One region of the Colwellia sp. BRX10-4 genome, then DNA from elsewhere that is predicted to be linked to it. Evidence: predicted binding sites of a transcription regulator. Region 1 holds the regulator's gene; the other holds the start of a gene.

Region 1 (4,763 bases):
ACCGGCTAAACGCGCTAAATCGGTTCCGGCTTCTGTATGGCCTGCGCGATTTAATACACCTCCATCTTTGGCTATTAATGGAAAAATATGCCCCGGCTGAACAATACTTAAATGATTGGCATCTTTGGCAACAGCAGCTAAAACAGTCGTTGCACGATCGCCAGCAGAAATCCCGGTAGTCACTCCTTGAGCGGCCTCAATTGACACAGTAAAATTTGTGCTAAATTGAGCGTCATTTTTTTCAACCATCAAAGGTAACTTGAGCTGCTGGCACTTTTCAACAGTCATCGGCATACAAATTAAACCACGACCGTGAGTCGCCATAAAATTAATGGCTTCAGGTGTTACTTTTTCAGCAGCCATAATGAAGTCACCTTCATTTTCTCTGTCTTCATCGTCCATCAAAATGACCATTTTACCTTGAGCAATATCGTCAATAATTTCTTGTGGGGTATTTAAATTCATGATCATCTCTTTTATTTAATTTTTTTTCATAATTTTGAGGAATACAATAGTGCGCTTGAACACAAACGCCACCTTGTTTGTTTACTTCATAAAACCATTACGTGCTAATAGTTCATGAGTCACACCTGAACTATGGTGCTCGGCCGTGCTAGCGGCTTTTTTTGTTAATAGCCTTTCGATATAACGGGCAATTAAGTCAACTTCTAAATTTACTTTAGTGCCCGCTTTATATTGAGCAATAATGGTTTGCGCGTTAGTGTGAGGAACGATCGTTAAACGAAATTTATCATCGGTGACACTGTTAACCGTTAAGCTCGTGCCGTCAATCGTAATAGAGCCTTTTTCGGCTATGTATGGCGCTAAATCACTTGGCATTTCAAGCCAGTATTCTAGGCTATTTCCATTATGTTCAATCGAGGTTATAACAACCACAGCATCGATATGACCAGACACCATATGTCCGCCAAAACGAGTGGTGGGTAACATAGCTTTTTCTAAATTAACAGCCTGCCCAGTTTGATAGTCAACAAAGCCGGTACGCTGTAAGGTTTCATTAGAAACATCAGCACTATAAGTTGATGAGTCGAAAGCGACAACGGTTAAACAAATGCCATTGGTCGCTATTGAATCACCTAATTTAACATCACTCATATCTAATAAACCGGTGGAAATAACAATTCTTGCACCCTGTCCAGTAATGTTTATCGCTTGAATGCTACCAACTGCTTCAATTATTCCTGTGAACATAATCACTCTTTAAGTCATTTTTAGGTCAAGTAAAACTCAACACCATACTAAAATTTTACGATAAAAGTTTAGCAGTAATACGGATATCTTTGCCGATCATACGTAAATCAATTATATTTAGTTCTTTTGCTTGGCTCAAGCTTTCAATACTTGTCATATTCACTAAGCTTTTACTGTCTGCACCCATTAATTTAGGGGCTTGGTATAAAATCAATTCATCAACTAAATTTTGTTCAATAAAAGCACCCGCTAATCGAGCGCCTGACTCAATGAGTACATCATTCAAATTTAGTTTAGCTAAATATTGAAGTAATGCAGGTAAGTCAATCTGCTGTTCATTAGCTAATGTATTGACGACAGGTAAAGCCACCTGCTTTACAAAATGAGGCCACTGATGAATGTTTTCAATGGTACGACGAATTAATATTATTGGGCTGGGCTCATTAAATAAAGCTAAGTTAGGCGTTAAGCGATTTTTTGTATCTATAATCACTCTTATTGGTTGCCTGACGTCTTCCTCTTGATAACTATCTTTTAATTCCCCTAGCTCAGACCAACGTACCGTCATTTTTGCATTATCGGTTAATATACTGTCAGCACCACTAATAATCGCACAACTTTGCGCACGTAAACGCTGAACATCTTGTCGAGCTTGAGGGGAAGTAATCCATTTACTTTCACCGTTTTTCATCGCGGTTTTTCCATCTAAACTCGCCGCTAATTTACAACGGACGTAGGGGAAACCTGTGGTCATTTGTTTGATAAAACCAACATTTAAATCTTCAGCCACTTCTCTTAACAAGCCATGCTGCGAAGATATTCCCGCTTGTGCTAACATTTTCAAACCATCACCAGCCACTTTAGGATTTGGATCAACCATCGCCGCTATGACATGTTTAATACCGGCAAGAATAAGTCCTTTGGCACAGGGTGGCGTTAATCCGTAATGACTACAAGGCTCAAGTGTTACATAAGCGGTTGCACCTTGCGCATTTTTACCCGCCATTGCTAACGCGTTAACTTCAGCATGGCCTTCACCTGCTTTTTGATGAAAACCTTCTCCGACAATTTCACCACCTTTTACCAAAACACAACCAACGCGCGGATTAGGAGAAGTGGTAAAATGTCCTTGTTTGGCAAGCATTATAGCCCGTTGCATAAAACGGTAATCTTCGGCTGAGAATTCTTTCATCTATTTTTCATTACCTAAGCGCGCAATTTCTTCACTAAATTCGCGAATATCTTCAAAAGAGCGATAAACCGAGGCAAAACGCACATAAGCGACTTTATCTAATTCTTTTAATTGTTCCATAATGATATTACCAAGCAACTCACTCGATACTTCTCGCTCACCCGTGGCACGTAGCTTTGATTTGACTTTATTAATGGATAGTTCGACTTGTTCGACACTTACCGGACGTTTTTCGAGAGCTCGCACTAAACCATTACGCATTTTATCTTCATTGAAAGGCTCACGTGAACCATCATTTTTAATAATACGTGGCATAACTAACTCAGCAGTTTCAAAAGTAGTGTAGCGCTCATGACAGGCTAGACATTCGCGGCGACGGCGAACTTGATGACCGTCAGAGACCAAACGAGAGTCAATGACTTTCGTATCTAAGGCTCGACAAAAAGGACAATACATGGAAAGCTCCAAAAAAGGTGATACCGATTCCAAGAAGTATATTTTTATCTTAATGGACTCGGTACTTTCGACACATAGCTCTGTTTAATTGACAGAAACAATAATGGCCGCTAATGCGGCCATTTTAGTCTAATTAAGCTATTGTTACATTAACTTATTTATAGCTATTCCCATTAGACTATAAGTGCCACAGCTATATCGCTTAAGACACTAAAGTCGTTCGCTTAATTTACGCGTATACAGGGAAGCGTGAACAAAGTTCTTTAACACTGGCTTTAACATCAGTAACTGTCTGTTCATTGTTGATATCGTCTAAAATATCACAAATCCAACCGGTTAATGCTTGTGTTTCAACAATACCAAAACCACGACGCGTAATAGCCGGAGTTCCTAAACGTAAACCGGAAGTTACAAACGGAGAACGTGGATCGTTAGGTACTGAGTTTTTGTTTACCGTGATATGGGCACGGCCTAATGCAGCATCAGCATCTTTACCTGTGATATCTTTATCAATTAAGTCAAGTAACAACAAGTGGTTTTCAGTGCCGTTAGAAACAACTTTATAACCGCGTTCCTGAAGAACAGCAACCATAGCTTTAGCATTGTCTAAAACATTCTGTTGATAAACTTTAAACTCAGGTTCTAATGCTTCTTTAAATGCAACGGCTTTAGCAGCAATAATGTGCATTAATGGGCCACCTTGGCCACCAGGGAAAACAGCAGAGTTTAATTTTTTATAGATAGCTTCGTCATCACAACCCGAAATAATTAAACCGCCACGAGGGCCCGCTAATGTTTTATGAGTGGTTGTAGTAACCACATGCGCATGTGGTACTGGATTTGGATATAAACCGGCGGCAATTAAACCAGCAACATGAGCCATATCAACTAAAAAGTATGCGCCAACGCCGTCTGCGATTTTACGCATACGTGCCCAATCAACAACACCAGAGAAAGCAGAGAAGCCACCAATGATCATTTCTGGTTTATGCTCTTGTGCTAAACGTTCCATTTCTTCGTAATCAATATCACCTGTTTCTGGGTGAAGACCGTATTGAAATGCTTCGTAAGACTTGCCAGAAAAACTAACATGAGAACCATGCGTTAAATGTCCACCGTGCGCTAAGCTCATTCCTAACACTTTACCACCTGGAGTAACAAGCGCTTGAAAGACTGCAGCATTAGCTTGAGAACCGGCATGAGGTTGCACGTTCGCGTAAGTTGCGCCAAATAATTCTTTTGCACGGTCTATGGCTAATTGCTCAGCGATATCTACGAATTCACAACCACCGTAGTAACGTTTGCCTGGGTAACCTTCAGCATACTTATTCGTTAATTGAGAACCTTGTGCTTCAAGAACACGCGGGCTACAGTAATTTTCTGAAGCAATAAGTTCGATGTGCTCTTCTTGGCGAACTTTCTCATTGCTCATCGCTTGATAAAGTTCCGGGTCAAAATCAGCAATATTCATATCACGTGTAAACATGGTTTTTCCTCAATTATTCAGCCTTAGCTGTTACAGACAATTGTCTAATGGATAGCAAAATTTATGCGGCGTATATTGCCTGAAATCAGCTCGGTTGTACACGGATAAAGGTACAAGCTTTAGCTCATTTAGTAATCTAATATGCCAAGAGTGTTGCTGTTATTATCGATAAAAACTTTTACAGCTTTGATCAACGTTAACAGTCAATAGAATATAACGAAGAAAAAAAGCAATAACAAGAAATTTAAAACAGAAATAGAGTAGAAAAACAAAATATAATATACCTTACTAAGGAATAACCAATATTTATTTTATTAAAATATCATTTAGTTGTTTTAGCTCTGCTTGCCTTTTTATATAAAAATACTGACTGACAAGCCAAATACTCACCAGAAATATATTCAAAATAGCCAGACC
Region 2 (4,763 bases), on a different contig from region 1:
GATTAAACGTAGTGTAGGACATCTATTACTCCTTGATAACAAGCGTGAAAATCACAGCCTGTTATCAAAATTTTGTTTTTTAAAATTATAGGTATGACTGATTATGCTCAAAGCTTCATTGTTAACAAACAATGAAGCTTTGTTGTGCGCACAATTAAATTTTACATGCACCGCCTTCACAGTCTTCTTCTTCTAATCCGAGCATATTCTCAGACGCACCATCACGGGTGTTATGGTAATACATGGTTTTAACGCCTAGTTTATAAGCGGTTAAAATATCTTTTAAGATTTGCTTCACCGGTACTTTTCCGCCTTCAAAGCGTGCAGGGTCATAGTTAGTATTTGCAGAGATGGTTTGGTCAATAAACTTCTGCATGATACCCACTAACTGCAAGTAACCTTCGTTACTTGGAATATTCCAAAGTAACTCATAGTTACCCTTTAATCTTTGATATTCAGGTACAACCTGTTTTAAAACACCATCTTTACTAGCCTTTATACTGATTAAACCTCTTGGTGGTTCAATTCCATTTGTAGCATTTGAAATTTGTGATGAAGTTTCAGATGGCATTAACGCTGAAACCGTTGAATTTCTTACGCCATGTGTCTTGATACTCTCTCGCAAAGTTTCCCAGTCAAGATGAAGGGGCTCACCAGTAATGTCGTCAATAGTCTTTTTATAAGTATCAATCGGTAAAATACCTTGCGATAAACGTGTCTCATTAAATTTAGGACAAGCGCCTTTTTCTTTTGCTAATTCGTTTGATGCTTTCAATAAATTAAATTGAATGGCTTCAAAGGTACGGTGAGTTAAATTGTTGGCACTGCCATTTGAATAATACACGCCGTTTTTAGCTAAGTAATAAGCGTAGTTTATTACGCCTATGCCTAATGTTCTTCTGCCTATCGTCGCATTGTAAGCAGCTGGCATTGGGTAGTTTTGATAATCAAGTAAACTATCAAGTGCTCGAACTGCAAGGTCTGATAAACCTTCTAATTCATCTAAGCTTTCTATTGCGCCTAAGTTAAAGGCTGACAAAGTACAAAGAGCAATTTCACCATTTGGATCATTAATATCATTCATTGGTTGTGTCGGTAGCGCAATCTCTAAACACAAATTACTTTGGCGTATCGGTGCCTGTTTCGGATCGAATGGGCTGTGTGTATTACAGTGATCAACATTCTGTAAATAAATTCGACCTGTGCTGGCACGCTCTTGAGCAAACAAGGTGAATAACTCAATAGCTTTAATACATTTTTTACGAATAGAATCATCAGCTTCATATTTTACATACAAGGCTTCAAATTTATCTTGGTCTTCAAAAAAGGCATCATAAAGCCCAGGGACATCGCTTGGGCTAAAGAGAGTAATAGACTCACCTTTAATTAAACGTGTGTACATAAGCTTATTGAATTGCACGCCGTAATCTAAATGGCGGACACGATTTTCTTCAACACCTCGGTTATTTTTAAGGACCAGTAAACTTTCAACTTCTAAATGCCAAAGTGGGTAGAACAACGTTGCTGCGCCACCTCGAACCCCCCCTTGAGAACAACTTTTAACAGCCGTTTGAAAATGCTTGAAAAACGGAATACAACCGGTATGAAAGGCTTCACCATTACGTATCGAGCTACCTAAAGCGCGAATACGGCCAGCATTGATACCAATACCTGCTCGTTGTGAAACATATTTAACAATAGAGCTAGAAGCCGCGTTTATTGAGTCTAAACTGTCACCACATTCAATTAATACACAAGATGAAAATTGACGTGTAGGCGTACGTACCCCTGCCATAATAGGGGTAGGTAACGATATTTTGAAGGTTGAAATTGCGTGATAAAAACCTTCAACATATTTTAAACGTGTTTCTACAGGATATTTAGCAAATAAACAAGCGGCCACTAAGATATATAAAAACTGAGCACTTTCGTAAATTTCACCCGTTACCCGGTTTTGGACAAGGTATTTACCTTCTAATTGTTTGACAGCGGCGTAACTAAAGTCTAGATCGCGAGGATGAACAAGAAATTTTTCCATTTGTTCAAACTCTGCTTCGCTGTAATCAGCTAGAAGATGTTCATCATATTTACCATTTTCTACCATACTAACAACATGGGTAAATAATTTAGGTGGCTCAAATTGACCGTAGGCTTTTTTACGTAGATGAAAAATAGCCAAACGTGCTGATAAATATTGATAATCAGGTGTCTCTTCTGAAATAAGATCAGCGGCAGCTTTAATGATAGTTTCATGTATGTCAGCAGTCTTGATACCGTCGTAGAATTGAATATGAGATTTCAACTCAACTTGTGACACCGAAACGTTATCAAGGCCTTCAGCAGCCCACGTGATAACTTGATGAATTTTTTCTAAATCGATGAGTTCTTTTTTGCCGTTACGCTTACTTACAAAAAGATTATTAGTCATGAAGAGCCTGTCATTTATTAATTATGCTGGTCGCTTTATTTACTTAACGTTGTCAACTATAAAAACGTTAAGTGAACACTTATCAGTATTATATTTCCCTAAAATGTAAATGAGTACAAAAAAACATCTGAACAACAAATACACTATATGTAGGGGTTTTCTAAAAACTGATCACAAGATAATGAGGTTTGACTGTTTTTGCAAGTGATAAAAAGCATAGTTTTTAATAACTTTCTTCAGAGTAAAAGTTCAGTTAGTAACGACTAACTTAGTAGTGCTTTTTATTTTTGATATTACAAAAACGCAACGTTTATTTTAATTAATTTTTGTGGATAATTTATTTTTAAATAAAATTACCCGTTTATTGGTTGTTTTTGTCAGCTAAAACTTAATTTCTAATAAAAACAACACGTTGCTTTTTTTTAAGCAGCAAGGCCACTAAATGAACAATAATGTTGATATAGCTGTTCAGGTTAAGCGTTACTATGACAACTTGTATAAAGTTTATCCGCTAGTTATTAGTCAGTCATAATAGCGGTTGGTCCACACAGAAATATATATGCTAATAAGTTGGGTTATTGCTATTTTATTATACTTTGGCTGGTAAAATATTCTTTTAAGAAGTTAAGTAATAAGCGCAGTTTTTTGGAATTGGCTGTACCTGGCGGGAATACACCAAAGACATTAATGTCGCTAAAAGCATAATCATCTAGCACTGTTTCTAAAGTGCCTGCTTTTATTTTTGGCCAAGCATCGTAAATAGGAATACGTCCCAGACCATGTCCTGCTTCAACAAAGGCGGTACGTGCAGCTGCATTATTGGTACTAATACTACCTTTTGTGGTGACACTGAACGAACGACTGCCCTTAGTCAAGGTTAACACTCCAGAGGTTAATTTATAAATAACCCATTGGTGGTCGCTTAAATCAGACGGTTTAGTGGGGCGGCCAAATTGCAGGAAATATTCAGGTGCGCCACATAGGCATGTTTGCAGCGTTGCCAGTTTAGTTGCTTGCAAACCAGAGTCAGGTAAGGGGGCACCACGAATTGCTAAATCGATACCTTCTTTCATAATATTAACGACCTCATCAGTTAACATCACATCGAGTGCTATTTTGGGGTAAATTTTTTTAAATTCGTTCAGTGCCGGCACAACGGTCTGCAAACCAACATTTACCGGACACGTTATTTTAAGTAAGCCGATAGGTTCATTTTTGAAATTTTCAATTTGCTGATTAGCGGCACTCGCTTGCTCAGCAATAACTCGACAGCGCTCATAATAGGCTTGACCCGCTTCAGTAAGATTAATCGCACGTGTTGAACGATTAAGTAACTTTACCTCGAGCTGCGCTTCAAGCTTCTTCAAATGATAACTTACTACTGCTCTTGAGAGCCCTAAATGTTTAGCGGCTGCACTTAAGCTACCTTGTTCAATGACTTGAGCGAAAACAACCATACTTTTGAGTTGTTCAAATGAGATATCCATAACGTACCTATTGAGGTAATAACCAGCCAATAATTTACTTTGTCAATCATTGTATCAATTATTGATACAATGATGTCAGTTTTATCTGCATTGTTCATGTTCGTTCTTAGGCATATACTGGACAAATAGAATCAAAAAACACCTAAACTCACTTATATAACCAAACGGATGAATGATAATGACTAAACAAATATTAATGGTACTTACTTCACATGACGAGCTCGGTAACACAGGCCAAAAAACCGGCTTTTGGGTTGAAGAATTTGCTGCTCCTTATTATGCCTTTATCGATGCGGGTGTGGAAGTTACTTTAGCAACACCTAAAGGTGGACAAGCACCAATAGACCCAACCAGCACACTTGAAGACTTTCAAACAGCTGCGACAGACCGTTACGATGCAGACAGCGAAGCACAAGCTAAAATCGCTAATACGCTAATATTAGCTTCTGTTAATGAAGCTGATTTTGACGCAGTATTCTATCCTGGTGGTCATGGTCCATTATGGGACCTTACCGACAATACTGACTCAATTACTTTGATTGAAAACTTTCTTAAGGCCGGAAAAGCTGTTGCAACAGTTTGTCATGCAAGTGCTGCTTTGTTAAATGTAAAACAAGCCTCTGGTGATTTTGCTGTCAAAGGCAAAGCCGTAACCGGTTTTACTAACAGTGAAGAAGAAGCGGTGCAATTAACTGAAGTTGTGCCATTTTTAGTAGAAGATGAATTGATTAAACGTGGCGGCGAATACCAAAAGGCTCAAGATTGGCATGCCTTTGCAATTCAAGATGGTCTTATTATTACTGGTCAAAACCCAGCTAGCTCGGCATTAGCCGCTGAAAAATTATTAA

What was found. Region 1 encodes NrdR, which represses ribonucleotide reductase genes. Its sites were predicted from a motif close to AAACACNANATNTNGTGTTT; they were not measured.
Region 2: a site for NrdR is predicted at 2,567-2,586, ahead of nrdA (class 1a ribonucleoside-diphosphate reductase subunit alpha). Genes of this name have one in related genera too.

The regions. Positions count from the first base shown of each region.
Region 1 covers NZ_JACGVZ010000003.1:58,991-63,753, reverse strand. The annotation lists gene ribBA (bifunctional 3,4-dihydroxy-2-butanone-4-phosphate synthase/GTP cyclohydrolase II) at 1-465, opposite strand, end outside; gene H4J67_RS04335 (riboflavin synthase) at 547-1,212, opposite strand; gene ribD (bifunctional diaminohydroxyphosphoribosylaminopyrimidine deaminase/5-amino-6-(5-phosphoribosylamino)uracil reductase RibD) at 1,268-2,404, opposite strand; gene nrdR (transcriptional regulator NrdR) at 2,405-2,860, opposite strand; gene glyA (serine hydroxymethyltransferase) at 3,090-4,346, opposite strand; gene H4J67_RS04315 (hypothetical protein) at 4,653-4,763, opposite strand, start outside.
Region 2 covers NZ_JACGVZ010000017.1:17,840-22,602, reverse strand. The annotation lists gene nrdB (class Ia ribonucleoside-diphosphate reductase subunit beta) at 1-22, opposite strand, end outside; gene nrdA (class 1a ribonucleoside-diphosphate reductase subunit alpha) at 155-2,428, opposite strand; gene H4J67_RS13435 (LysR family transcriptional regulator) at 3,010-3,915, opposite strand; gene H4J67_RS13430 (type 1 glutamine amidotransferase domain-containing protein) at 4,094-4,763, shown strand, end outside.